One region of the Pedomonas sp. V897 genome, then DNA from elsewhere that is predicted to be linked to it. Evidence: riboswitches for the same ligand, from Rfam matches in the RefSeq annotation. Region 1 holds a riboswitch; the other holds the start of a gene.
What was found. Region 1 has a riboswitch for cobalamin ahead of ACSJJU_RS10560 (TonB-dependent receptor plug domain-containing protein). Riboswitches for the same ligand answer to the same signal wherever they lie in the genome.

Region 1 (14,482 bases):
AACAACGGACTGCCGACGAGCGCAGTCACCACGCCCAGCCGCAATTCCGGGCCGACGGCGATGACGCGCACAAGCGTGTCGGCCGTCAGGACGATGAGCGCACCGCCCAGCATGGACGGCAGAACGGCGCGCCCCGGCAGGTGACCCAAGAGTGGGCGGATCATGTGAGGCACAATCAGGCCGACAAAGCTGATGCTGCCGGAGACGGAGACGCTGGCGCCAACCGCAAGGCTGGTGCCGGCGATGATGAGCCAGCGCGTGCGATCGATATTCTGGCCGAGGCTGCGCGCGGTGTCCTCGCCAAGGGAGAGGGTGTCGAGGCGTGGTGCCGCCAGAAGCATCAGGGCAAGGCCGGGCAGAATGAAGGGCGCGGCAAGGCTCACTTCGGCCATGGTGCGATCGCGCAGCGAGCCCATCAGCCACATGGCGATTTCCGCAACCGCCCATGGCGATGCCGACAGGTTCATTGCCAGAGAGGTGAGCGCCACGCACAAGCTGCTGATGGCGATGCCGACCAGCACAAGGGTGAGCGTTGTGTTGGCGCGTCGCGAGACGACCAGCAGTAGCCCCATGCAAACGATGGAGCCCGTCATGGCGAAGAGCGGCAGCAGGACGGGCGATAGGCTGGCGAAGCCGAAATAGAGCGCAATCACCGCGCCGAGGCCAGCGGCGCTGCCAATGCCGAGGGTGCCGGCCTCGGCCAGCGGATTGCGCAACAGGCCTTGCAACAAAGCGCCCGAGCCGCCCAGAGCGGCGCCGACCAAAACCGCCAGCAGGGTTCGCGGCAGGCGCAGATGCTGGACGATGGTGTTATAGGCAGCTTCAGACTGGCCGACAGCCGCCTTGAGCAGGGTTGCGGTGGACAAGGGCGTGTAACCGATCCGCAGCGACGCCAGCATCATGCAGGCAATGGCAAGACCGAGCAGCAGAGACAGGGTGCGGGGCCGCAGCAGGAAGCGGCTTCCCGTGTCTTTTGCGGCAACCGTGGCGGTCATGGTCGCGCCTCCCTTGCAGGTGTTGCAGGGAACAGGCGCTTGCGCTCGTTGGCCATGGTCTCGGCGGCCAGGACCAGGAGCGGGGTGCCGCAATTCCAGTATTTTCCTGGCACGTCGATGGTCGGCCGGAGCCGTGCGGTTCCCCAGAGGACCGGGTTGCGCCGGAGGAAATTGGCGTTGCGCCGGTTCGTGTCGAAATAGCTGGTGATGAACGCATCGGGCGGGCTGAGAACCACCTTCTCAAGGGGCACGCCGCGCCAGCCGTCAATGCCGATTTCGCGTTGCAGGTTGGCAAAGCCGGCAGCTTCAATGGCGATGTCCACGAAGGTGCCTCGTCCTGCCCCGCCGCCATCGGGACGATAGTAGACAACGCGCGGAAGGGTTGCCGGTTTGTCCCGCGCCAGCCGCTCAAGCCGCCGGTGCATGTCCGCAAGAATGGCCTCGCCGCGCCGGGATTGTTGCAACGCACGGGCAACACTGCGGGTCAGGTCTTCCACATCGGCCCACGAATTGGCAAGGGGCAGGGTGAGAACTGTGATGTTCGTCTGGGCCAGCGCTTTGGCGGTGTAGGGATTGAGGTTGTCGCTGGTCAGGAACACCTGCGCGCCGCTGGCGATAATTTCTTCGGCGCTCCCCCGTGTCACAGGCAGACCTTTGGCCCGGGCGGCATAGTGGGAGAGGGGGCCTGTCGCCTGATCGGAGACGGCCACGATCTGGTCGCGGTCGGCCAGCATTAGCGCCATCTGGTCTGCGCACAGGCCGTATGAGGCGACGCGCGGCACCGCCGCCGTGGCCGGAGCCACAGCGGCGGTCACAAGCAGGACCGCCACTGCGCTTCTCCAGAGGCGGGCGCGCGTCATCCGGCGCGGAAGCCCTTGCCAAGGCGATCCAGACCGTCAGGCTGAACGCCTGCATAAGCATCCAGCACATAATGCCAGAGCGCCAGACGCGAGAAGTCCGGCGTATCGGCAATTCCGTCCTCATCGGTCAGGAACGGGTTGGGGAAATAAATCGACAGTGTTGACTCGCCGTGGCCGTTCTTCATTTGCAGCGACCAGGTGACCGGGTGACCGTTCTTGTCGAGGCAGCGAACGAGTTCCGCAGAGCCGGGGCGGCGATGGGCCACAAGCTCGGGCGGGGTCGGAAATTCCGGCGACCCCTTGTTCTCGCCGATACACAAGTGAAAGTGGCCGCCCCGGCCCCAGTGTACGGTAAAATAGCCGCCGCCGACGTTGATCGACCTGGGCTTGCCCGGGCAGCGCAACTCATACGCGCCGCCTTCAATCATCGGGCCGAAGATCAGTTTGTCCCAGTGATTTTCAAACAGGTCGCGGAACAGGGCCTCGAGCCAGTCCTGCGCAAGAGGCAGGGGCCATACATGGGCGCGCACGCGCCCGTCAGGGGCACGGCGCTCCTGCATCAATATGGGCTGTCGGGCTGCCGGAAAGTCGGGAGAAGTCATGGCGGGCATCTCCAAGATTCAGAAAGGGAGGGGGATGCGGGGCAGTGCATTGGCACCCCCCCGCTTCTCAAATGCCCGGATCAGAAGTTGACCCGGAGACCGCCATAAACGCTCGCCCCGAGCGTGTTCTTGCCCCAGCTGACCTGATAGTGCTTGTCGAAGACGTTCACGACGCGGCCATAGACCTCCAGCCGGTCGTTCAGTTGCCAGGACGACATCAGGTCAAACACGGTGTAACCGTCGGTCGCACCGCCATAGCTGGAGGCATTGCGGCTGCGGTAGCGGGCGCGCACGCTGACGCTCACATCCTCGATCGGCGTCAGCGTGACCATGGTGCTGCCGCTGTTCTTCGGGCGGCCCATGTCGAAGTAGCTGCCGTTTTCGTCGCTGTCTTCTTCTGCGGTCAGGTAAGTGTATGTTTGCTGAACGCTCAGCCAGTCGGTCGGGCGGAGTTGGAGAGCAAGCTCTACGCCAGACTTGCGGGTGCGGCCATACTGGGTGTAGCCGCCCCACTGGCCGACGCCGGAATCCCAGACGATTTCATTGCGGGTATGGCTGAAGAAATAGCTGACCTGCGCCGTGACCGTGTCGCCGAACGACCAGTCGATGCCGACATCGCCGCCCTTGCTGGTTTCGACATCCAGATCCGGATTGCCATAGGTCGGGTCAAACAGCTGATAGAGGCCCGGCGCTTTGGCACCCGTGCCATAGCTGGCCCGCAGCTTGATCTGGCTGCCGCCGACCGCGTCTTCGATCACATAGGCGCCGGTGACGCGATAGGTGTCAAACGTGCCGAAGCGGCTATTGTCATCAATGCGCGCTGCGCCCGTGAAGGTGAGGTTTTCCAGCGGGCGTACGGCCAACTCGCCATAGATCGATTTGGTGGTGACGTGAGCATAGAAGTCACCGCTGTAGAGCGTCACCTGCTTGGTTTTTTCACGCTCGATATTGCCGCCGACAGCCAGGCTGATCACGTCGTTCAGCTTGTAGTTAACATTGGCCGAGGCGCTGTCTTTGGTGCCGCGGTAAAGGTCGCCATCATCAGAATAGGAGGGGCCATAATACAGGCGCTCGGCGACATAGCGGCTTGCGGTTGCATCCGCATTCAGGCGACCATCCCGGCTTTTATAGCGCGCCTGACCAGCAAAGGCGTACTCCGTCTTGGTGACGGTGTTGCTGTTGTCAGACCCCGTGTTGTCGAGGTCGGAATCGGCCTTCTGCCAGAAGCCGATGGCCTGCAACTCAACCGTATCGGAGAGCTGGTAGCCGGTACGGCCGGAAATGCCATAGCGCCAGTAGGAATCCCTTTCCGTTGCCGGTCCGGTTCGCGGGTCGGCCAGCGAGGGGCCATCGTGGCTATAGCCGGTGGCGGTGATGCGATAATCCAGCTTGCCGTGCTTGCCGAGCAACGACGCGCCGCCGTTCCAGGTGTTGTGCGCGCCATATTCGCCCTGGGCGCTGAGACGCACGCCGTCTTCCGTTGCACGGCGGGTGATGATGTTCACAACGCCGCCGATGGCGTCCGAACCATAAAGGGAGCTTTGATTGCCGCGCAGCAGTTCGATACGCTCGATGTCGGCCGTGATGAGGTGGTCGGCCTGATACTGGGTGCTGGTGGAACTGGGATCCCCAAGCTCAATGCCGTCGATCAGGAACAGAACCTGGTCGTTATCCGAGCCGCGCACGCTGATGTTGACGTTATCGCCGGGGCGGTCGGTGGTGACCTGAACGCCCGCCAGATCCTGAAAGACCTCCTTGGCAAAGGTGATCTGGCCAAGGTTGAGGTCTTCGCGGCTGACAACGGTGTAGGCGCTGCCGATCTCACGCGCTTCAAGCGGCAGGCGGCTGGCAGAAACCACGATCGTGCCAGCATCATCGGCCGCGCTGTCCGCGTGCGCAAGGGTTGGAAGCAGGCTGAGGGCTGTCGTTGCCATCAGGGTTGAGAAAACGAATTTCATACGTCTGGTCTTCCGGCGTCCGAGCAGATTCGGGACGGCGGGAACATGCGCGAGCCTCCGCCATTAGCAGCGGATAGACGAACGGCATTGCACGCGAAAAATGGAGGACGCCTGTCTCCCTCTGCCGCGCGCACAGTGGCTCCCGCCACTTTGTTCGTCGCTCAGACGGAGAAATACCGTGCCTCGACCATCCCCTGGATCAAAGCAAGAGCGACCTAACGCCGGCAGGTCTCCTGGCTCGCGGGTCATCGCTTGATGGTCGGCCTTCCCAGGCTTGTGGTGCTTGGCACCGCCCAGTGGCTGCCCCTCCTTTGGACGGGAGAGGCGTGTCCATCTCGCTCACCGCTTACAGTTGCAGGGACAGCTGTGGAATTGAACAGGCGTCGGTTGCCCGGCGTATGTTCGCACCACATTCCCATATTATGCCCAAAGGGCACCGGCGCGATCAGCGGTTGATCCGGCAAGCGAATCAACCAGGCTCAGTTCATAGCGGCTTGTTTGATAATTTCAATACAGCGTTTTGCGCGCCTGAGGAACACCCGACAGTCGATAAAATCGCTCGAACGCTGGGCGGAGAGGCAAGTCAAGACCACGTCAGGGTTGCTCGCAATCGACCTGTCGCCAGGCAGTGATGATCTCTGGTTTTGAAAGGAGCCGCTCTATTTCCTGGGGCGGATAGGTGGAGAGCCGGATCGTGGAGCCCCGCAGGATCTGGGCGGTTCCCGACTGGCGCAGTCGGCCATCCTTGCTCCAGCGCAGCCGCTCGGCCGGGCTGATTGACAGGATTTTTTTAACTTGCCGCGGGCTTAAGGGTTTCTGCGCGATGGCGGAAAGCTTTTGCACGATGGCATCACGCAGTTTCTCTGCATGGTTCGCCATAGCCAGGGGAAACGCGCACTCTCGCGCAGTCCGCACGATGACGGCGCCGGATTGCTTCATCAGTCGCTTGAGCGTGGCATCGCGATCGCCGGCATGAACCTTCAGTCCGAGGGGAAGGTCTCCTGCTACGCTTACGCATATCTCAGCAGCGGTTTCCGTGCGGACTTGGCTTACAATGCTGCGAATGCGCACGTGATCCGGTTCGTTGTTCGGTCCTGTCGTTTGACTGAACATGTTCGTCTGGCCGGGCTGGGGTCTACCGCCCTCGGTAAGCGGAGCGAGGCGGGATGACGGATTGGTGTGTGCCCGTCAAGTTTTTTTGAAAGGCAAATTCTGGCCAAACCGGACCCGCATTGGACTGATCTCGTTGATCGCCGCGGTCTCCAAAAGTCTTATAATCAACGGCTTGAGGTTCTGTTGCCGATGGTATAGCCGGAAGCAAGCTGCTGTCAGGCCAGGTTCTGGCCACGGTAAATGAGCCGACCGGTTCAGCCGAAGGGAGGGCAAGGTCCGACCGAACGCAATGTGAAGGCGCGACAGCGCCGTGTCGGTAAATCCGGCCTAGCAACTCCTGTAAAAAATGCTTCGGAGATGCCCGTATCCTCCGGGTCCGGCGAGCGCGGTCTGTACGGCCCGGAACTGGCCGGTCAACTCTTCCTCTCTGTTTTTCCAGCCGTTTGGGCGTCAGACCTTCCGCAAACAAGCGGAGAGAGGATCCGATACTTTCGTATTGCAAATGATAACGACTCGCACTAGCACTGCCTCCAACACATGTTTGGGGGTTCCCATGATCAAGCGCACCATCAGCCTCTACCTTATGACGGCAGTCGCCTGGCCGGCTCTTGCAAACGACGTTGCAGATAACGATGCGGCTCAAGGCAGCCGCGAGATCATCGTCACGGCGACGGGTCGTTCCTCGGCCACCAGCACCACCAAGACCGACACGCCGATTATTGAATCGCCGCAGTCGATCGCCGTCATCAACCGGGATGAGATCGATCTGCGGGCCTCGCCCACAATCGCCGACGCTCTCAGCTACACGTCGGGCGTTCAGGCTGAGGCCTTTGGCATCGACAGCCGTGTCGATGAGGTGTCGGTGCGTGGCTTCGGCGCGGGCGGTTTCTCCTCGAACAACAACTTTGTGGATGGCCTGCGCCTTCCCTCCGGCGGGCAGTGGACACGGCCCGGTTTCGATACGTTTGCGGTTGAGCAGATCGAAGTGCTGAAGGGCCCCTCTGGTGCACTCTATGGTCAGACGGCTCCGGGCGGCGTCGTCAACATCGTGACGAAGCGGGCAACGGACCGCTTCCATGGGGAGGTGCTGCTTCAGGGCATTGGCACCACCTCGCTTGGCCGGTGGAATTATCAGGCGGCAGCGGATGTGGGCGGCCCGGTCTCCGATACGCTCTCCGTCCGGCTGGTGGCGCTCGCCCGTGACGGCAATACGCAGGTCAAGGATGTGAAGATCGGCCGTTATTATGTCTCGCCATCTGTCACATGGACGCCAGGCGACAACACAACCTGGACCATGCTGGCCCAGTATCAGCGCGATGAAGGCGGCTCGACATTCCAGTTCATGCCGGAACTCGGCACGCTGAGACCGACCAACGGCCGCTATATCGCCAACGATGACAACCTTGGCGAGCCCGACTGGAATGACTTCGACCGGGATCAGTTCCTGATCGGCTCGTTCCTGTCCCACCGGTTTGGCGAGAACATCACGCTTCGCAACAACACGCGCTACACGCATCTGGAGACGCTGTATCGCGTCGTGGTGCTGTCAGGAAATACGCTGACCACGTGCCCGGCCAACATTGTCGGCTGCATTCCGGGGCAGACGATCGGCCGGCGCGCAGTGCAGGGCGTGGGCGAAAGCGACGGCTTTGCAACCGACACCCAGCTGGAGGCGAAATTCTCGACCGGTGCGGTACAGCACACGCTGCTGGGCGGCTTCGACTATTTCCACACGGATTGGGAGCATTATCGGGATCTGGTGGCAGGTTCGCAGGTGCTGCCGTTGCTCGACTTCTTCAACCCGGTGCCGCGGGGCTCTGCCACCTATAAGGACAACCTGAGCCCGCAGATCTATAAGGAAACGGTCAGCCGCCAGTCCGGCGTCTATGTGCAGGACCAGATCGAGGTTGGAAATCTGCGCATGACCATCGGCGGCCGTCAGGACTGGGCGAAGGACAATACCTATAATCCGGTTACTGGTGAGCGCTTCATCACCAAGAGCGATGCCTTTACGTGGCGCGCAGGCGCGGTTTACCTGTTCGACAATGGCCTTGCCCCGTATTTCAGCTATGCCGAGAGCTTCCAGCCGCAGGTGACCGATCTGTCGTCCAGCCTCAACGGCGAGCCGTTTGATCCGACAACGGGCCAGCAGTACGAAGCGGGTATCCGATTCCAGCGGGGCAACAACATTTACGTGACGCTGGGCGGCTACCAGATCACCCAGCAGAACATGACGACGCCCGATCCCAACGGGACGCTGTGCGGCACTTCGACCTGCCTCGTGCAGACCGGCGAGGGACGTATTCGCGGCATCGAACTGGAAGGCAAGGCCAGCCTGCCGTGGGGCATGGCTGTCATTGCAACGCTGACCCACAGCGACAGCAAGGTGACCAAGACCACCACGCCCGAGCAGCAGGGCAAGGAACTGCCGCAGGTGCCGGACTGGATGGCCTCGCTGTTCCTTAACCAGAGCCTGACCTCCGGGCCGCTGACCGGACTCGGGTTCGGCGGCGGCATCCGCTACACCGGCAAGAGCTACGGCGACAGCAACAATACGCTGAAGATCCCCGACTACACGCTGTTCGATCTGTTCGTGCGGTATGACCTTGGCGCTCTGAACCCGTCGCTTTCGGGTATGTCCGTTTCGATCAACGGGCGCAACATTGCCGACAAGCGCTATGTGGCGACCTGCACGGGGGTTGCGGCCTGCTACTACGGTCAGGGCCGCAGCGTGACGGCGCGGGTGCAATACAAGTGGTAAGGCTGGCGGGCCTTTTTCTCTCAGTCCTGCTGCTGATGGCGCAGCCTGCCTGGGCTGCGCCATGGGAGTTGCCGCGATCCGACGTCATCGAGATGGCGGCAGGGGATGGACACGTTTACCGCGTGCTGGTGGCCTGGCCGGAGGGCGAGCCACCCGCCGCGGGCTGGCCGGTGCTGTGGATGCTGGATGGCGAGGACAACTTCGCCCTCGCTGTGCAGACTGCGCGGCGTCTCACCCGTGGGCACCCGAGGGAAGCGCTGAAGCATGGGCTGATCGTGGCCATCGATTCCGGGCCGATTGCGCGGCGCATTCTGGACTATACGCCTGCCGTGCCGGGCTATGCCATTCCGGAAGGACGGCCAGCGCATGGCCAGAAAACCGGCGGAGCCGAAGCCTTCCTGTCTTTCATCGAGACAAAGGTGCGCCCGCACATTGCCGCACGCTGGCCGATCAACACGGCACGCGAGACGCTGGCGGGGCACAGCTTTGGCGGTATTCTCGCACTGTATGACCTGCGCCGTCACGGGAACTTCGATGCCTATGCGGCGATCAGCCCGTCGCTGTGGTTTGCAGATGGCAAGGCGCTGCCGCGCGAGCGGCCGGCGACGGCCAGGACCGTAATCCTTGCCGGTTCGCGCGAAGGGGGCCCGGCCAACGGGGTTCTTGAGCACGGGGAGCATTTGGCGGCTGAACTGCGGGAAGGCGGTGCTGACGCGCGGTTCGGTCTGCTTGAGGGGCACACGCATGGAACCACCATGCTGGCCGCGATGATGGATATCGTGCGCCTGGCCTTTGGAGGGGAGAGGTCCGAATGATCGCCTGGATGGGAGGGCTGTTTGTCTGCGTCGCGGCGTTGCTGCTTTATGCAGCCTCGCCAAACCAGAAGTTGACCCGCGTCAGACGGTGGGTCTCGGGGCTTGCGTATCTCGGCGTTGCCGCCTTTGCGCAAGGGCTCGTCCTGCTGCTGCAATGGGCAGGTCCGGCCACGGCGGTTTTTATTGCATTAACGCTGGCCATGCTGGTGTGGACGGTGGTGCCGCTAGGCATTGCCTGGCTGCGTTCGTCAACGGAGGCTGGCGAATGAAACCGCTGTCGAGCCAGGACTGGTTGGGGAAGTCGAGCGCGGGACTGATCCTCGGGTTTCTCCTTGCCCTCGGGCTGTCTGGCCTGTTCAAGCTGGCCAATGGCGTGGAGGAAGCATTCTTCTCCCTCAAGGGTCAGTTCTCCATGTGGATGATCTCGCCGATCTGGGGCCTCATCCTGAGCTTCTGTTTCCTGTTCGGGTCGCCCGCGCGTGCTTGGGGCTGGCTTGGGCTCGCCAACCTTCTGCTGTGGGGAGCCTTGTGGGCGCTGGGGGGAATCGCGCTATGAAAATCCGCACCGACATCGTCAAGATGTACAAGGAAATTCACGGCTGGGTCGGCATCATCTCCGGTCTTGCCCTGTTCATCGCCTTCTATGCCGGGGCGATCACCATGTTCGAGGAGCCGCTTCAGCGCTGGGCCTCGGCCCCGACGCGGCTGGCTCCACCGCCGCCGCTGGACCGCACGGACGAACTGGTCGCCAAGGTCATTGCCGCCCACCCTGAAGCCGCGACGGACTATGATATCCACGTCGAAACCGGTCCCGATCGACCAGCTCGCATGTCGTGGGAAGTCAGAACCCCGGGCGGCGATGGCCATGCACCGCGCGAGACATTTTATGCCTCGCTCGCGCCGGACGGCGGCTTGCAGGTGGAGCGCGAAGGCCCGTCACCGGTCGCGCAGTTCGTGGATGTGCTGCATCAACAGGTGGGCTTGCCGTTCGAGCATGAGATTTCCATGCCGATCATGGGCGCGATCGCGCTGCTCTATACCATTGCGATTGTGTCCGGCCTGATCGTGCTGCTGCCGAGCCTTGTGAGCGATCTGTTCGCGCTGCGCATCGGCAAGAACGTCAAGCGCATGTGGCTGGATGTTCATAACGTGCTCGGGTTGTTCAGCCTGCCGTTCCATCTCATCATGGCACTGACGGCCATCGTCTTTGCCTTCCATGACCAATTTTATGATGCACAAGGCGCGCTGTTCGGCGGGAAAGATCGCCGCCCGCCGGTCAGTGTCGCGCCGCCTGAAGCCGGAGGCCAGACGCTGGCGCCAACGGAGGTGCTGCGCCGGGTTGCGGAGCAGGCGCCGGGCTTCACAGTGCAGCAGATTTCCTATGGCGTGGATCGTGCCGAGCAGCCGTCGCTGCGCGTTACGGGCCGCGATCCGCGTTATGGCCTGCGCGGGCCGACCTTCGGCCTGGTGGAGCTGGACCCGGCAAGCGGCGCGTTCACGTCAACGGATTATATGCCGGGCCATCAGGATGGCTGGGGCGCAACGATCGCCAGCTTCTTCGCCCTGCATTTCGGCAGCTATGGCGGCACGCCGATCCGCTGGTCCTATTTCCTCATGGGGCTGGCCGGGGCTTTCCTGTTCTACACCGGCAATCTGCTGTGGGTGGAATCGCGCCGCAAGCGTGAGCGCAAGGATGGCTTGCCGGAGCAAACCAGATCCACCCGGATGCTCGCGGCTCTGACCATCGGCGTGCCGCTGGGCTGCATGGCCGGCATTTCGGTGACGGTTGCCGCCGCAAAGCCGCTGGGCCTTGGCGCTACCGAGGGGATGCACAGCGCCATTTATTACGCGGTCTTTCTCGTCTTTGTCGGCTGGGCTTTGCTGCGCGGCGCGCCGCGCGCAAGCCTTGAACTGACGGTTGGCTGCATTGTCGCCATGCTGTGCATTCCCGCTGCCACCCTGCTGACCATGAACTCTCACCCACCGGTTCTGCCGATTGTCGATGCCGTTGCCATCACGTTGGCAGCCGCGTTGATGGTGTCGCTTGTGCCTGCCGCGCGGCGTAGCAAGCATGGTCCGCGTGACAGCGTCTGGTCACGGCAGACAGCGAGCCCATAAACCAGATTGTTCAGCGGCGGGGATTAGGCTGCACTCACGGCTGCGTGAGTGCAGTTTCCGCATTCTGGGGTTCCCGGTAACAGCGCAACGAAGTTGGTAGGTCCTCGTCATTGGCCGTGTACGTAAGAATACCATTGGACCGGGATAGGTTAAGCTGGAGCCGGGACGTGATTCATGCTCCTTTAGGACTGGAGAGGTTGATGGCACGACGTTGATATGCGCAGGCGGACAAGGAGTGGTCGATTATCGCGCCCTTGCTTCCCAATAAACTGCGGGGAGTTCCGCGGATCGATGGGCGTCGGGTGGTCAATGGTATTCTTTGGCCGTTCCGCTCGGGGGGCTGCCGGGTTCGAGATCAGGGAACGGTATGGGCCATCGACAACGTGCTACTTCCAGCTTCTCTGCAGGCACAAAGCCGCCTGATTTGCCATTGATCTGTTTAGCCAGCAGGTAGTCTGAGCCTTGTTCGACATAGGTCAAATCCGGCCCCCGCAACCAAAACGATAAAAGCCAGCCCCAAGGGCTGGCTTTTGGCGTTTTTGGACGTGAGGGCTCGGTGAATGAGCCGACCGGTTCGGACCAAGGCGCGTCAGCGCCGAAGGTCAACGCGAGCAAAGCGAGCGGTAAATCCGGCCCCCAGCTCAATTCCAAAAAACAGCAAATCCAGTAACCGCAACCACCGATGCAAAACAGCCCCGGCGCATAAAGCCGGGGCTGTTCTTGTTTGCGGTAAAGGCGGCCACACGGCCGCGTTCGGCTGCCCTTTCCAGACCGTCAGCGCTCCATACCGGCCGATGCCTTTGCGCGGCGACGGCGGGCAAAGGCGCACCCTGCCAGGGCAATCCCGGTCAGCGCAAGCCTGCCCGGCTCCGGCACAGACGCGGCCTCCGGCGCTTCGAAACGAAGCGTCAGGCGCACATATTCGCCGACGCCGTAATCGTCGACGTCATAGCCGAAAACGCCAAAGAAATTGACGACACCATCACTCAGGATGGCGAGAAGTTCAGCTTCGGTCAGCGTGGCTGTCACGGAGATCAACGGGTCTACGCCTTCGTCATACATCATGTCCCACCCATCCGGGCCGTGATTGCCGACACCCCCAAATCGGTCGTCCGACGGGTCGCCATTGGCCAGCCGCCCCAGCGAGATGCCTTCGATGGAAATGAGAAGCCACTCTATAACTTGGTCGGATTCTCCATACCACTCGACGGTCAGGGTGCCGGGACCAACAGCAGCGGTCGGGGTCCCGGTCAGCTGGAGGGAGAAGCTGCCTGCCGTCGGCCAGCAAATTCCCAAGTCGCAGTATTCAGTGACCTCCACCGAACCGCTGTATGGAGCGGCCAGGGCTCCGGCAGCCGGCATCACGGCACAGAACGCTGCCGTCACGGCTGCGCGCAGGTGTTTTTTAATACTCATGTTGATTATCCCCTGTAGTTCGAACCCTGATCAGCCCCATTCATTGCGCAATCGAATCCAGAGGCCTCTCGACGTGGCCCGAGGCAAAAACCGTGCCGCCACAAACAATTAGCCGCGCCAAATAAAATGTTTGTAATATATTCATATCGTTACCGGCCGGGAGCCAGGGCTGCAGACGCCATGGATGTTCCGCGTCCGTAAGAAATTTCGACAGTGATCCACTCTTGACGGACAAGCCGCGGGCCCATGCAGGATTGGCCCCGTGGTCCTGGGCATCTGTCACTCCGGCGGATGACAGACGCCCGCGAACGCGTTGTGTCGCGAGCCGTTTTCCTCGAAGGGCAGGGGTATCCCTTGCCGGACGTTCTCCCGGATTGGAGGTGCGCTGTGACAGGCCGCTCCGTTCCTGTTCACCGGCTTCCCGACCTTCCGGCGCCGGACGTTGGGCTGACGGAGGCGGACGTCGCCGCCATCGTGCCGCTTGGACGATAATTTCCGCACCATCGTCCGGGCGATCGCCGAAGGACGGCAGCGTTCTGTCAGCCTGCGCCGCATGGCCCGGATGTGGTTCAATAAAAATGGCTGGAAGACGGACACGCGAACTGCGTCAGGTCAAAGCGCTGAGTCCGGGAAAAAAATACTCTCGAAAATGCGGCATTCCATCAGCAGCACACAGATTTCTGGCTGTTGTGGGACTAATCGACTAGTTGCAAGAGAGTAGTAAAAGTGATGTTCCGCTGTGATATGTCCATACTTTACCTGAGGTTTTCTGCCGCATCAATGTGATTGTGGCAGATTCGGGGCAGGTTCAACTTGGCATTCATCTAACGGTTCATTAGGCTTTCCCGCGAAGCGGCAGGGGTATTCACATGCGGATTATGGACATGCTGCATCTCCAGAAACTGATTCTGGAGATGGTCGCGACCGGTCGTCCGCTTGATGTGACGATGGACCGTCTCTGCCGGGAGGTGCAGGCCGTTCTGCCCGAGGTCATCTGTTCGGTGCTGCGGGTAGACCAGGAGGGATTGCTTCATCCCCTGGCCGCACCCAGCCTGCCGAAAGCCTACTGCGAGGCGCTGGATGGCCTGCCCATCGGGCCGAACGTGGGCTCCTGCGGTTCCGCCGCCCATCGCCGCATTCCCGTGACCGTGACGGATGTGGCGACGGACCCGCGATGGTCCGGCTTCGAACACTATATCGTGCCGCTGGGATTGCGCAGTTGCTGGTCCAGCCCGATCCTGGGCGCGGATGGACGCGTGCTCGGCACGTTCGCATTCTATTTCCGCGAGGAGAGGGGGCCGACGGAACAGGAAGAGGCGACGGTCGCCGCCTGTGTCCACCTTTGCATGATTGCTCTGGAGCGTCATGAACGTGGGCTGGAAAGCGACCGTCTGGCCAACAAGGACGCGCTGACAGGCCTCGGCAATCGCGCCTCCTTCAACCGGGTGCTGGCGACCTTGCCGTGCAGCGTCCCCGGCTCCTGGGCGCTTCTCGTCATCGATCTCGACAATCTCAAGGTCACGAACGACACCTTCGGCCATCTGGCTGGCGACGAGCTTCTGAAGGAGGTTGCCAAGCGTGTGGTGCGCATGTCCGGCATGGACATGGCCTTCCGGCTCGGAGGCGACGAGTTCGCGGTCATCGTCCGTCTGCCCGACCCGCACGGCGATCTCGACGCCATTGCCCAGCGCATCCTGGCCTCGCTCGACCAACCCGTGACGTGCAACGGACACTATGTGCACCCGCGTGCGACCATCGGCGGCGCGATCCTGTCCGCCGATGATCCTACAGCCGAGAGCGTTCGGCAGAAGGCGGATTTTGCCCTCTATCATGCCAAGGAAGTG
Region 2 (14,482 bases), on a different contig from region 1:
CCGTGAAGCTGTCGGAGAGGCTGCGGGAATTGAGGTCATCCTCGAACACCTTGCCCATGTACTGGCCCGACGCGGCGATCCCCCAGCGGTCCTGCTCCGTGTAGGAGAGCCCGGCGGACGCCATGTGGCGCGGCGACTGGGCAAGACGCGTCCCTTCGAGTTCGGGCGCGTCCTCGAACCGGCGCACCTTGGCGTCGGTGAAGGCGTAGCTCGCCTCGGCCCGCCAGTTGCCGAACGTCAGGTGACCGCGCGCCTCGATGCCCTGGCTGCGCGCCTTGTCGATGTTCTGCCGCAGGCGCAGCACGCCGCCCGCGGGCACGAACCCGGCGGTCGGGAAGGTGCCGGGGCCGAACCCCACGGTCACGTTGCCCACCGCATCGCGCACCGTGTTGCGGAACAGGGTGATGTCGAAGCCTGCCGCCTCGATGGGCTGATAGCGCAGACCGACCTCCACGCCCCTCAGCCGCTCGGGATCAAGCGCGGGGTTGGCCTCCGTGATGTCATTGCCCACGCGGAAAGGCCGGTAGAGCTCGTTGAGGGTTGGCATCCGAAAACCGGTGTAGGCGGCAGCGCGCAGCTCGACGGCCTGCCACGGCTTCCAGCTTGCGCCCACCCGGCCGCTCGCCTGCCAGTCGCTGCGCGCGGCGAAGTCCTGCCGCAGCAGGACCGCCTGATCGGCCAGATCCCGCTCCTCCCGGCGGCCATCGGACTGGCGCCAGTAGTCGAGACGCGCGCCGCCAGTCAGGGTGACGGACTCGCTCGCCTCCCAGCTGTGCTCGAGATAGGCACCCGCGACCAGCGCGTCGCCCCCGGCCTCGCGATGGCGGGTGAACGCGCCCTCCATGTAGCGGAAGTATTCCTTGGTCTTGCCGGTGTTCCGGCGCAGATCCACCCCCAGCTGGAGCATGTGCCCGTCCGGCATGGGCGGGCGTACCTCCGCCTTGCCGCCAAGGCCGGTCGCCGGCACGTCGTACTGATCGAGGGACGGCGCCACCACCGTGCGCCCCTGCTGCACCGAGGCAAAGCCGCTGTCGAACTGGCGCACCTTGGCATAGGCCACCACGTCCCACGCCCAGTTGCCGCGCGAGACGAGGCGGACACTGGCATCCACGCCATCGGTGTTGTTGGGGGCAGGGTCGAGGCCGTTCAGGTGTTTGTCCTGAAACCCGAGCACGCGCATGTTCAGCTCGACACTCTCGCCCAGGGGCACCGCGCCGCGCGCCTCCACATGCCAGGCTTGGGTGCTCGCCCGCCTGTCGACGGGGCCGCGCTGCGCCTTCGGCACGAGGTAGAAACCGTCGCTCTCCTCCACCTGGCCCGCGAGGCTGAAGACGCCCGCACCAAGCGGCGCCTGCACGGAACTGGCCACAAGCCAGCTGTCGCGCGAGCCGTATTCCGCGCGGGCGCTGCCCAGAACGCGCGGCTCCAGCGGCTGGCTGAACAGTTCGATCGTGCCGGCCAGCGCGCCGGCGCCGAACGCGCCCGCGCCGCCGCCCCGGGTGATGCGGACATGGCCGAGACGCTCCGCCGACAGCGCCGCCCACGGCACCCAGCCGCCGAAGGGGTCTTCCTGCGGCACGCCGTCCAGCAGCACCAGCGCCCGGCCCGCCGCGTTGCCGCCGAGCGCGCGCAGCGTCGGCCCCTGCGAGGTGGGATGGGTCGTGCGGCTGTCCGAGCGGCGGAACAGCTGGAACCCGGCGGACTGGCGGAGCACATCGTCAAGCCGGCCCGCCCCTTCTCGCAGCAGATCCTCGCGGGAGAGCAGCTCCACGCTGTAGCTCCGGCTGCCCGGCGACGCCGGCAGCGGCTCGGCGAGAACGGTGATGTCCGGCCCGGCGTCTTCCGCCAGCGCTGCCCCGGACACGAGGACAAACGGCGCAACGCCCAACGCCAGTGCCCTTGCCGTCCACCCGCCTGCGGCTCTCCTCGCCCCCATCGCCACGCTCCCCTGAAAACCCTGAAAGTTACACAACGTTCCGGGGCGATTAGCAGACCGGCCGAGCCGGGGCCAAGTGGCGCAAAGGTGAGGTTTGCAGGTGCGGCTAGATCGGCAGCTCGGACCGGCGCACGAGCTGGCTCAGCGCGAAGCTGGTGTTGATCTCCTTGATGCCCTCGATGCGGGTCAGCGTCTCGGAGAGGAAGCGCTCATAATCGCGCAGGTCCTTTGCAACGACACGCAGCAGGAAATCGTTTGTACCGGTCATCAGGTAGCACTCCATCACCTGCGGGGCCCGCAGGATGGCGCGCTGGAACACTTCGATCTGCTTGTCGGCCTTGGAGTGGAGCGAGACGGAGACGAAACAGTTGACCGGATAGCCGATGGCCTCCTGATCCAGCAGGCAGGTGTACTGGCGGATGATTCCCTGCTCCTCCAGGCGCCGCAGCCGGCGCAGGCAGGGCGTGGGCGATAGCCCAACCTTTTCCGCAAGTTCCACGTTGGAGATGCGCCCGTTGCTTTGCAGGACGCGGAGGATGGCAAGATCGATACGGTCAAGCATGACGCGCTTTTATCGCTTGAACTCTCTATATCATAGCATTTTCTGCTCTTTAGACCGTGTTTCGCGCCATGGTTTGGTTGGAAACGGCGCCCGCCAAGGCGTATAATTGCCGCCAGCATCTGCAACGCCTACGGATGGGAATGGGCCATATGCTGGCAAGCAAGACGATCGACAGCAGCAACGGCCAGCAGCGGCCGGACAAGGAGACGATCCACCTCCTCAGCCAGCTGGAGCAGCGCGTGCTGTGGCTGGCTTCGTGGACGATTCACCACGCCAACCACATCCGCGAGAGCCGGGGCGGCATCAAGATCGGCGGGCATCAGGCGTCGTCCGCCTCCATCACCACTCTGATGACGGCGCTCTACTTCGCGGCGCTGCGTCCCGAGGACCGGGTGGCGGTGAAGCCCCATGCCAGCCCGGTGTTCCACGCCATCCAGTACCTGTTCGGCCGCCAGAGCCGGGAACAGCTGGAGCAGTTCCGCGCCTTCGGCGGTGCGCAGAGCTACCCGTCCCGCACCAAGGACAAGGACGACGTGGACTTTTCCACCGGCTCCGTCGGTCTGGGCGTTGCCATCACCGCCTTCTCCGCGCTGGTGCAGGACTATCTCACCGACCACGGCTGGTTCGACGCGGACCGGCGCGGGCGCATGATCGCGCTCCTTGGCGACGCGGAGCTGGATGAAGGCAACATCTACGAGGCGTTGATCGAGGCCTACAAGCACGACATCCGCAACACCTGGTGGATCGTGGACTACAACCGGCAGAGCCTGGACGCCACCACCAAGGACCGCATGTTCCGCCAGTTCGACGGCATTTTCGCCTCGATGGGCTGGGAGGTGGTGACGCTGAAATACGGCCGCCGCCAGCGCGAGGCGTTCGCCCGTCCCGGCGGCGAGCATCTGCGCGAGTGGATCGACAACTGCCCGAACGCGGACTACTCCGCCCTTACCTATCAGGGCGGCGCGGCATGGCGGGCGCGCCTCATTGCCGACATCGGCCATCAGCCGGGCGTCAAGGCGCTGCTCCTCTCCTACAGCGACGAGGAGTTGGCGAGCCTGATGACGGGCCTTGGCGGCCACTGCATCGAGACCATTCTGGAGGCCTTCGCCGAAGCGGAAGGGTGCGACAAGCCCCGTCTGTTCATCGCCTACACCATCAAGGGCTATGGCCTGCCGCTCGCCGGTCACAAGGACAATCACGCCGGCTTGATGACCCCGACGCAGATCGACGGCCTGCGCCAGAAACTGGGCATTCCGCAGGGCGCGGAGTGGGACCCCTACGGCGGGCTGGACAATGAGACCCGCGCGCGGCTGGAGCAGTTCGTGAAATCCGCGCCCTTTGCCAGCCCCGTGAACCGGCGGTTCACCGCGCCGGCCGTCCCGGTGCCGGACGCAGGCGAATTTCCTATCCCGCAGGGCGAGGAGCAATCGACGCAGGCGGCGTTCGGGCGCATCCTGCTCGACCTCTCCCGGCAGGACAGCGCGCTGGCCAAGCGCTTGGTCACCACCTCGCCGGACGTGACCGTCTCCACCAACCTCGGCGCGTTCGTGAACCAGCGCGGCATCTACAGCCGCAGCGAACGGGAGGATGTGTTCAGCCAGGCGAAAATTCCGAGCCCCCAGAAATGGGTGGCCCATGCCCGCGGCCAGCACATCGAACTCGGCATCGCGGAGAACAACCTGTTCCTGATGCTGGGCGCGCTCGGCCTCTCCCACACGCTGTTCGGCGCCCGGCTGCTGCCCATCGGCACGCTCTATGATCCGTTCATTGCGCGCGGACTCGATGCGCTCAACTACGCCTGCTATCAGGACGCCCGCTTCCTGCTGGTCGCCACCCCGTCCGGCATTACGCTGGGGCCGGAAGGCGGCGCACACCAGTCCATCCACACGCCGGTCATCGGCATGGCCCAGCCCAAGCTCACCTATTTCGAGCCGTCCTACGTGGACGAGCTGGCACATGTGATGCACTGGGCCTTCGCGCACATGCAACAGGAGGACGGCGGCTCGGTCTATCTGCGCCTCAGCACCCGGCCGCTCAAGCAGATCCCGCGCGACAACGGCGACTGGGTGGGCGACGCGCTCAAGGGCGCCTACTGGTTGAAAAAGCCGGGCCCGAATGCGCAGGCGGCCATTGCCTTCACCGGCGTGGTGGCGCCGGAAGCGCTGGAAGCGTGGGAGCAGCTGGCGGAGGACATCCCGGGCCTTGGCCTGCTCAGTGTTCCCTCGCCCGACCTTGTCCACCGGGACTGGATGGCCGCGCGCCGCGCCCGCTGGAAGGAAGGCGTGAGCCGCACCAGCCATATCGAGACCCTGCTCGCCGACCTCGCCCCCGATGCGGGGCTGGTCACGGTGCTGGACGGCGCCCCCGGCACGCTGTCGTGGCTGGGGTCCGTGCGCGGCCAGCGGGTGAGCGCGCTCGGCATTGAAGACTTCGGCCAGGTCGGTGATATCCCCGACCTCTACCACTACTACCGGCTGGATGCGGAGGCGATCATCGACGCCTGCGCCGACCTGTTCCTTTCCTGACACCGGAGCGTTATCCTTCCGGCACGGCCTTGGGGGCGATCACTCGCTTGTCGATCATTCGGTTGATCGCCCCGGCCGCGCCGTACCTTCCGCACCGTACCTGTTGAGTCCGCGCAATCACGGCCGCCCCGACACGCCTTTGGGTCGTTCAGGGCGGCAGTCGGGAAGGAGCCGGGCTCGATGGACTATACCGACGAATACCTGCGCGATTCTCTGCCCCGGGAAGATCCGCCAGAGGGTGCCGTACCCGATGAGGTGGAGGAGGAGATCCGCGCCTGGCGCCGCCGGGGCGAGCTGGCGGACCCGGACCTGGTCGCCCGCAGCACGCGCTGGACCTACGCCCTGTTCGCTGCGCTCGGTGCGGGCCAATACCGGCACACCAACGGCCTCTTTGCGCCCCTTGCCGGTTTGCCGCCAGCGCGCATTCTCTCGATCGGGCTGTTCGATCCGCTGGAGTGGCCCGGCTTCGGGCTGGTGATCGACCTGCCCCCGTCGGGCGAAGCGCCCTTCCGGCGGCTTGACAACATCGAGTTTCCCCGCCTTGGCCGCGACTTCCCGCTCGTCCTGCGTCAGGGCGAGCCGGTGCTGCATTCCATGCCCCATCCGGCGGGTGCCACCAGCGCCTGCTGGGGCCGTTGCAACCGGTCGGCGGTGTGGGGCGTGCTGACCGCAGGCCACGCCATCTCCGGCAACAGGCCGGGGCGGACGGTACGGATGACGGACGGCAGCACCGGAACCCTGATCCGCTCCTGGTACCAGCCGATCGATGCCGCGTTTGTCGCGACCCGCAGCCCCCGGACCCCGCCCGCTGCTCTCCCCGTCCTCAGCTTCCCCGCCGCTGGCCAGCCGGTGCGGCTTGCGCTGCAAGGCGGCCCGCAGTCCCGCACCATCGTGCGGGTCATGGATTCGATGGGCGTGCTGAACACCCGCGAGTTTGCCGTTCTCCAGTTTCTGGATCAGCCCGCAAACCCGGGCGATTCCGGCGCGCTGGTGATGACGCCAACGGGCGAGGCGGTGGGCCTTTACAAGGGGGCGATGGCCTCGCCGGAAACCAGGTCGACCGTGGGGCTCGCCCAGAATTTCGAGCAGGCAATCCACGCCCTCGACATCACCCCCTATCTGTGAGGACAGGCACCATGACGAAAGCCCCCGAGACTGCGTGGCAACTGTCGATTTTCGTGCCCGGCGGCACAGAATCCGGCGATGCCCCGCTGCCTGACGAGGCGGTGCGCACCCACGCGCTCAAGGATCACTTTCCCCTGTTCGCGCAGGTGAAAAAGGTGCCCGCCAAATCCGTCGAGACCCAGTGGCGGCAGACGCTGGAGACGCTGATGACGCTCACCACCGTCTCCCCGGACTCTGACCGCTGGACCCTTGAGCAGATCGAGGTGGGCCTGACGCTCAGTGCCAAGGGGGAACTCCTGTTCATCGCCGAGGCCGGCGCGGAGGCCAGCATCAAGCTCACCCTCAAGCGCAAGGAAACCTGACCGCGAGGGGCCAGGCGCGCGGATAAAAAAACGGCGGGGTTACCCCCGCCGTCATGATTTGCCGCAGGAAACTGACGCTCAGGCGAAGGCCTGAAGGCCCGTCTGCGCCCGCCCGAGAATGAGCGCGTGCACGTCGTGCGTGCCCTCGTAGGTGTTGACCGCCTCCAGATTCATGGCGTGGCGGATGACATGGAATTCGTCGGAAATGCCGTTGCCGCCGTGCATGTCGCGGGCGATGCGGGCAATCTCCAGCGCCTTGCCGCAGTTGTTGCGCTTGAGCAGGGAAATGGCCTCGGGCGCGAGCTTGCCCTGGTCCATCAGCCGCCCGGCCTGGAGGCACGCCGTCAGGCCGAGGGTGATCTCGGTCTGCATGTCCGCCAGCTTCTTCTGGTAGAGCTGCGTTGCGGCCAGCGGGCGGCCGAACTGCTTGCGGTCGAGGCCGTACTGCCGCGCCGCATGCCAGCAGAATTCCGCCGCGCCCATCGCGCCCCAGGCGATGCCGTAGCGGGCGTTGTTGAGGCAGCCGAACGGGCCGCCGAGACCCTTGATCTCGGGGAACATGCGGTCCTCGGGGATGAACACGTCATCCATCACCACCTCGCCGGTGAGGCCGGCGCGCAGCGAGAACTTGCCCTCGATCTTGGGCGTGGAGAGGCCCTTGTCGCCGCGCTCCAGGATGAAGCCGCGGATTTCGTCCTTACCCTCCTCGTTGGCGAGCTTGGCCCAGATGACAAACACCTGCGCGATCGGCGAATTGGTGATCCACATCTTGGAGCCGTTCAGCACGAAGCCGCCATCGACGCGGCGGGCGCGGGTTTTCATGCTGGCCGGGTCGGAGCCCGCATCGGGCTCGGTGAGGCCGAAGGAGCCCACCCATTCGCCGCTGGCGAGCTTCGGCAGGTATTTCTGACGGTGCGCCTCGGTGCCGTAAGCGTAGATCGGCCACATGACGAGGGAGGACTGGACGGAAATCGTCGAGCGGTAGGCCGAGTCCACCCGCTCCACCTCGCGGGCGATGAGACCGTAGGCGACGTAGGACACGCCCGGGCAGCCGTAACCCTTGATGGTGGCGCCGAGGAGGCCCAGCTCGCCTGCTTCCGTCATCATCTCGGGGAAGAACCTCTCGTGCCGGTTGCCTTCCAGCACGCGCGGCATGAGCTTTTCCTGACAGTAGGCGCGCGCCGCATCGCGGATCATGCGCTCTTCCTCGGTGAGGCTTTCCTCCAGCAGCAGCGGATCCTCCCAGCGGAACTTCGGCCAGACGATCTTCTTCACGCCCTGCGGGTTCTCAGCCCCCTGCTGGATGCTCGCTTCGCTCATGGTTCCAGTCTCCTCCGATACGCGGCCACGGGCCACCGCCCCTCTGGCTCAGGAGGTAGAACATTCCACCAAACCGTGCCAGCAGCCACAGCCAAAGCGACGGGGGGCGGCGCGATTTGCCGATCAAAATGACGAACCCGGCGTCAGGCCTGTACCTCGCCCTGCATGCGCCGGGTGGGCAGAACCACCCGCTCGCCGTCGGCAGCCCGCAACACGTCCACCGCCACGCCATAGGCGGCGGCCATCACTTCGGGCGTCAGCACGGCAGCCGCCGGCCCGTCAGCCACCACGTCGCCCGCGCGGATCACGATCACCCGGTCCGCCAGCCGCCCCACCAGCGCCAGATCATGGAGCGTGACGACGACCCCCTTCCCCTCCGCCGCCAGGTCCCGCAGCAGGTGCACGATGTCCAGCTGATAGGCGGGGTCCAGCCCGGCCAGCGGCTCGTCCGCCAGAATCCAGAGCGGCTCGCCCGCCAGCACCCGGGCAAGCAGCACCCGTGCCCGCTCCCCGCCCGAGAGCGTGAGCACATCGCGCTGGCGCAGCGCCTCCAGCTCGCAGCGGGCAATGGCGGCCTCGATGGCCGCGCGATCGGCCGGGCCGGGCGGCGCGGCGAAGCGGCTGTACGGCAAGCGGCCCAGCGCCACAACCGCTTCCACCGTCAGCCCCCACGCCACCTCCCGCCCTTGCGCGAGAAAGCCGATGCTCCGGGCGCGCTGGCGCGGATCGAGCGCTGCAAGGTCCGCGCCGTCGAGGCGGACCGTACCCGCCGAGGGCCGCCGCCCGCCGCTGAGTGCGCCCAGCCAGGTGGACTTGCCCGCCCCGTTGGGGCCGAGCACGGCCGTCACCTCGCCCGCCCGGAAGCCGAGGCTCACCGGCCCGAGCAGGCGGCGGCTCGCGGCTTCGACGACAAGGTTCTCGCAGGCGAGCGTACTCATGCCAGCTGGCTCCGCATCTTGAAGAGGAGGAACAGGAAGAAGGGCGCGCCGAGCAGCGCCATGACAATGCCCAGCTTCACTTCCGTGCCGCCGGGGAGCACGCGCACCAGCGTGTCCGCCGCCAGCACCAGCGCGCTGCCGCCGAAGATGCTCGGCACCAGCAGCGCGCCGGGGCGCGCGCCGACAAACGGGCGCAGCAGGTGCGGCACCACCAGCCCGACGAAACCGACGATGCCGGTGACGGCCACCGTCGCCCCGACCGAAATACCAACGCCCAGCAGCACGCGCCGGTGCGTCGCGGACAGGTCGATGCCCATGGTGCGGGCGGTCATCTCGCCAAGGCTGAGACCGTCGAGCGCCCGGCCCGTTGTCAGCAGCAAACCGCCCCCCAGCAGCGCGAAGGGCAGGATGAGAAGCACATCGTTCATGCTGCGGTCGGTCAGCGCCCCCATCATCCAGTTGATGATTTCGGCGGTGGCAAAGGGGTTGGGCGCGATGCTGATGGCGAAGGAGGTGAGCGCGCTGGCCAGGCTGTTGAGGATGATGCCCGCCAGAATGAAGGTGGCGACGCGGTTGGTCTCCACCGCCAGCGTGTAGAGCAGCGCCGTCCCCGCAATGGCGGCGGCCATGGCGCAGGCGGGCAGCACCCATGCTGCCGTGCCGGAAATGCCGAGCCAGATGGACAGCACCGCCCCGAAGGCGGCGCAGGCCGAGACGCCCAGCACGCCCGGGTCCGCCAGCGGGTTGCGCAGATACCCTTGCAGCACCGCGCCCGAGAGGCCGAGCACCCCGCCCACCAGAATGGCCAGCAGCGTGCGCGGCAGGCGCAGCTCCGCGACGATGAACCAGGGCACGCTGTCGTCCCCCGCGAGGAGGCCGAACGGGGGCACCCACACCTTGCCCGCCGCGAGCGAGACCAGGGACAGCACGAGAATGAGGCCGCCAAGGACCGACAGGATGAACAGGGAGGACGCGCGGTTCATGACGCTTTTTCCACGGCAAGGCGCGCCGCCGTCAGATAGCGGGCGGCGTCGATCAGGGAGGGGCCGCCGCAATAGAGCAGTTGCGGCGGATAATAGGCGCGCACCATGCGCCCCTTCAGCCGCCGCAGCACCGGGTGCTCCAGCACGCGGTCCTGCACGGCCGGATTTCCGGTCTCGAGGCGGGAGGTCAGCAGCAGGCGCGGCGGATCGGCAACGAGCCGTTCAAGCGGCACCACGCCCCAGAAGCCGACGCCATAGCGCGCGGCTTCATTGACGAGCCCGGCGCGGCGCAGGAGATCGTTCTGCAACGTGCCCGCGCCCGGCGAGAAGCCGTCGTGCTGGAAGATCAGCGTCGGGATGGGCGGGCCGCTCGCGGGAATGGCGTCGAGCGCCGCCTCGATGCGGCGGGCGAGCGCCTCCCCCTGCTCGGGGTGGCCAATGATCCGGGCGACCTCCCGCACCTGCGCCAGACTCTCCGCCACGGTCGAGGGCACAGGAAAGGTGGCGAGCGGAATGCCCATGCGCTCCAGCGCGTTGCGGGTGGCGGGCGCCGTGTGCATGCTGGCGAGCACCAGATCCGGCTTCAGCGCCAGCACCTCCTCCGCCGTCGCGTAGGTGTAGGGGAAGCGTCGCGCCAGCTCCGCGACCGTCGAGGTGCGCGGGTTGTGCGAATAATGGCTCAGCGCCGCGATCTGGCCGGGGTCCGCCACGTGCACCAGAATGGCGTCGAGGCAAGGGTCCGTCGAGACGATGCGCCGGGGCGCGGCGGAGGAGGCAGCGGAGGACGCGGCAGGCCCGGCGTTGGACGCCCGGCGTTGATCTGGCAAGCGCCCCTGCGCCGTCCCCAGCCCCATGATGCCGAGGGGCACGCCCACGGCAAGCGCCAGCGCCGCCGCAAGCGCCGCCAGCTTTTTTCGACCACCGGTTCGCGGCGCCTGTTCGCGCCACCCCACGTTCTCAGGCACGTTCCATAACCCGCGCGGCCGGGGAGCGCTTGCACGCCGCCCGGCACGGTTCACCCTCACAGCCTGCGGCAAGGGATGCAACCGCACCCTCGCCCGGCCATCTCGGCTGTCGTCTCACGGGAAAGAACCGCGTGCCCGGCGCACCCCGGCCGGACAACAGACGACTGCGGCAGGCAGGTCTCCTGGCTTGCGGGTCATCGTCTGCTGCGCGCCGCCTTCCCGGGGGTCCCAGTGGCGTTCAGGCGCGCGAACTCGCCGCTCACAGTTGCGGGGGCAGCCCCGGATTAGCCGGCTGCAAGAACCGGCGCGTCACCGGGTTCCCTTTTCACCCCATGGCTGGGGAACCTGTCGCAACGATTGGGGTACTCCCGGCGCAAAAAACCGTCAAGCAACCGATTTGCCGATCAAAACCGAACGGCGGCACGAAAAAGGCCGCAAGCGTGCGGCATCCACCGCAGCCACGGCCCGATTACGTCGTTGCCGATGGGCGCGGCCGTTACGGGCGCCGCTCCTTGCCCTTGTCTTGCGAGCCGCGCGTCTCCGCTGACGGCTTTTCGCCTGCCTGTCCGGCGGCGGCCTTGTCCCGGTCGGGGTGGGCGACGTGATCCGTCTCCGCATGTTGGTCCGAGGGCCGGAATTCGCATTCGGTCGGCTGTACCCGGGGGCCGTCCACCACCATCGACACCGGATCGCTGGCCGGGAAGGACTCCTCGATCGCCTCGTCCAGCGCCTCGTCGGTCCGCTGCTCCTGCGCCGCGCCGCATGCCTTGTCCTGCGTCTCCTGCTCGGATTGTTTCTTGTTCGGGTCGGCGGACGAAGGGGTCATGTTCTGCATTGTGTTACTCCATCCTCAAAACCGGAACGGCTCCGGGGCCCTGCCCCGCGCGCTCCGCTCCTATTGAGGAAACCCGCCACCGGCGCCTTCTGTTCCGCTGTTCCGGCGGCAGCGGCGTCTCAGCGCCCCTCGACCGTCACCGTCCCGGTCAGGCTGAGGCGCCCGGAGGCCACATCCATCACCCGCACGCACAGAACGGGCGGCGTCAGATCGCTGCTGACGAGCATGGTGGCGGTAATGCCGTCGTAGCGAAGCAAGGCGGGGTCTGCGAACAGGCGGCGCGGCACCTGCACCTCGACCGTCGTGCCGCTGAGGGTAGCCGGGAAGTTGGGCACAGTGGTGAGCACAGGCAGCGCCCCCGGGCTGGCGGGCGGCCCCTCCTCGATCCTGAGGCCGAACGGGCCGCAGCCCTTGCCCGGCGCGGCAACAAACCAGTGCGGGTGCCAGCCGCCCGAGAGCTGCTGGTTGCCCACTGTCTCCACCAGATCCGGGTGGCTGACGAGGCCGAGGACGAGAAGCCCCCGCCCATGCGGAAAACCGCCCACGGCGGAATCGGCGCTTGTCGGCCACAGGTAGGCGAACATCTGGCTCCCGCCCAGCTGACCCGTGGGACCGGGCCTGCGCACGCCCGCCTCACCGCGCAGGGTCATGCGGAAACGCACCACGTCCGTGCCGGCCCGCACTTCCACCGAGCGGATATCGAAGGAGGGATCAATTACCTGATTGTCGGGCGACGTCAGTGCATCCCCGAGGGCAACCCCGCCGAGACCGAGGCCCGTCAACAGGATTGCAACGGTCGCGAAGCGGTTGGCATGCATGACGGTCCCCCTTTCCTTTCGTCAATAAAACGAAAAAGAGACGCGATTGCTCCACAGGACACTTGCCGGTCCTGTCGGGGGCCGGAACAGGGATACGGGGCGGCGCGGCCACCCCGTATCCTGTCACGACAACAGACCGTGCCGCCTGTGCGGCGCGGCCCGGTCTACTCCTGCTGGTTCCGGTCCTGCTTCTGGCGCTGTTGCTGCTGACGTTGCGGTTGCTGGCGCTGCTGCTGTTGCTGCTGCCGTCCGCCGCGCTGCTGCTGATTGCTCTGATCTTTCTGGCGTTGATCTTGCTGGCGTTGATCATCCTGGCGCTGGTTTGCCATTGGTCATCTCCATGTTTCAGCCACGCCCCCAAGCGGTCAACGGCAGCGGGTGAAACATGTTCCGCGCACGCCTCTCGCAGAAAAAAACGGGGCGGAGGGACACTGTCCCCCCGCCCGGGATGGACCGCCCAGCGGTCCGGCCCTGATTTCGCGTCAGTAGCGGGCGCGCAGACCAAGATACACGCCGCGCCCCAAGGTGCCGTAGCCGCGGATCACCTCGTAATCCACGTCGAACAGGTTATCGATGCGGCCATAGACCTCGAGCCCCGGCGTCAGGGCATGGCTCGCCCGCACATCGACCAGCGTGTAGCCATCGAGCCGGTTGGCGTTGCCGGGGGAGTCGTAGCTGTCGCCGACCATCACGAGGCTGGCGGAAAAATTCGTCCGCGCGGTCGCCGCCCAGTTCACCGAGGTCTGGAAAATGTCTCGCGCCCGGCGGGCGAGATCGGTGTCCGTCACCCTGTTCAGCGGCTCGAGCCAGGTATAGTTGGCCTTGATGACCAGCGCGTCGACGGGCTGCAACAAAAGGCCCAGCTCCACGCCCTTGAACGAGGCGCGCCCCACGTTGTCGTAGTAGCCGTAGCGGCCGGGGCCGCACATCAGGTCGCCCCCGGTGCACGGCACATAGTCGATCTGGTTCTTCAGCTTCTGCTCGAACCAGGTGGCACTGACCCGGATGCGCCCGTCCACGAAGCCCTGATCGAACCCCGCTTCCCAGCCGTCGCTGGTCTCCGCCTCGAGGTCCGCGTTTCCATAGGCGCTGTAGACCTGATAGAGGCTCGGGGCCTTGAAGCCCTCGCCCCAGTTGGCGCGCAGCAGCGTATCGCTCTCCTCGATCTGGTAGGCCCCGGCCACGCGGAAGGTGGTGTGCGCACCGAAGGTGTCGTGATCATCACGGCGCACGCCCGCCGTCAGGGTGAGGCGTTCGAACAGCGTGGTCTGGCCCTGGGCATAGACGCTGTGCGTATCCACATCCGCCTTGAGCGGCTCCAGATCCCACTGGCCGATGTTGCGGATTTTCTGCTTTTCCGTCTCCGCCCCGAACGTCAGCTCCGTTGATGCGCCGGCGCGCAAGGTTCCCTGATATTCGAAGCGGCGGATCTGACCGCGCGTGTCGTTGGTCTGGATCTCCGTCTCGAAATCCGCGCGGTCGTTGCGGCTGTAGCCCACGGCGAAACGGTTGGACAAGGCGCCGCCGAAGGCATCCACGGTCAGGCCCGCATAGCCCGAGAACAGTTCGCTTCGGTTGCGGTTGTCCATGTCGGCGAAGGTATAGAGCGGCGGCGGGAAGCCATCGTATTCGGCGCGCCCGCGATTGTAGAGCCCCTTGAGGTCGAGGCGCACATTCTCCGCCAGCCTTGCCCCCAGGCTGCCCAGCACGGCCCAGTTGCGGTAGCCGTCCTTCTCGGTGTTGCCGTCTTTCTTGTCGGCGGCAGAGATACCGTCCGTGTCGTAGACGCTGGCGGTGAGCGATCCGGTCAACGCCTCGCTGCCGCCGGAGACGGTGCCCGCCGCGCGCCAGCTGTCAAAGCTGCCGCCCTCGACCTGCGCCTCCGCATGGAGACCGGGCTGGCCCGCCGTGGTGATGATGTTGACGACGCCGCCGATGGCATGGCTGCCGTAGAGGGTCGACTGCGGCCCGCGCAGCACTTCCACCCGCTCGATGCCGGTGGTCACGAGGTCGCTGATGTAGGCCGTGGCCGCCGGGGTCGAGGGATCGTTGATGCGCACGCCGTCGATCAGCACCACCGTCTGCTCGCCGCCGACGCCGCGGATGAACAGGC

Region 2: another riboswitch for cobalamin. It lies ahead of ACSJJU_RS06155 (ABC transporter substrate-binding protein); the one in region 1 lies ahead of ACSJJU_RS10560 (TonB-dependent receptor plug domain-containing protein).

Annotation. Positions count from the first base shown of each region.
Region 1 is NZ_JBPPGG010000003.1:360,092-374,573, reverse strand. Features, by position in the region: gene ACSJJU_RS10575 (FecCD family ABC transporter permease) at 1-995, opposite strand, end outside; gene ACSJJU_RS10570 (ABC transporter substrate-binding protein) at 992-1,825, opposite strand; gene ACSJJU_RS10565 (DUF7676 family protein) at 1,852-2,457, opposite strand; gene ACSJJU_RS10560 (TonB-dependent receptor plug domain-containing protein) at 2,538-4,415, opposite strand; cobalamin riboswitch at 4,622-4,871, opposite strand; gene ACSJJU_RS10555 (hypothetical protein) at 5,010-5,528, opposite strand; gene ACSJJU_RS10550 (TonB-dependent siderophore receptor) at 6,082-8,289, shown strand; gene ACSJJU_RS10545 (alpha/beta hydrolase) at 8,283-9,104, shown strand; gene ACSJJU_RS10540 (hypothetical protein) at 9,101-9,373, shown strand; gene ACSJJU_RS10535 (hypothetical protein) at 9,370-9,660, shown strand; gene ACSJJU_RS10530 (PepSY-associated TM helix domain-containing protein) at 9,657-11,222, shown strand; partial or broken gene ACSJJU_RS10525 (hypothetical protein) at 11,462-11,656, shown strand; gene ACSJJU_RS10520 (PEP-CTERM sorting domain-containing protein) at 11,997-12,638, opposite strand; gene ACSJJU_RS10515 (bifunctional diguanylate cyclase/phosphodiesterase) at 13,508-14,482, shown strand, end outside.
Region 2 is NZ_JBPPGG010000002.1:7,408-21,889, reverse strand. Features, by position in the region: gene ACSJJU_RS06195 (TonB-dependent receptor) at 1-1,888, opposite strand, end outside; gene ACSJJU_RS06190 (Lrp/AsnC family transcriptional regulator) at 2,043-2,498, opposite strand; gene ACSJJU_RS06185 (1-deoxy-D-xylulose-5-phosphate synthase N-terminal domain-containing protein) at 2,648-5,023, shown strand; gene ACSJJU_RS06180 (hypothetical protein) at 5,204-6,148, shown strand; gene ACSJJU_RS06175 (Pepco domain-containing protein) at 6,160-6,510, shown strand; gene ACSJJU_RS06170 (acyl-CoA dehydrogenase) at 6,589-7,830, opposite strand; gene ACSJJU_RS06165 (ABC transporter ATP-binding protein) at 7,974-8,768, opposite strand; gene ACSJJU_RS06160 (FecCD family ABC transporter permease) at 8,765-9,751, opposite strand; gene ACSJJU_RS06155 (ABC transporter substrate-binding protein) at 9,748-10,716, opposite strand; cobalamin riboswitch at 10,872-11,080, opposite strand; gene ACSJJU_RS06150 (hypothetical protein) at 11,213-11,551, opposite strand; gene ACSJJU_RS06145 (hypothetical protein) at 11,671-12,369, opposite strand; gene ACSJJU_RS06140 (hypothetical protein) at 12,534-12,698, opposite strand; gene ACSJJU_RS06135 (TonB-dependent receptor plug domain-containing protein) at 12,852-14,482, opposite strand, start outside.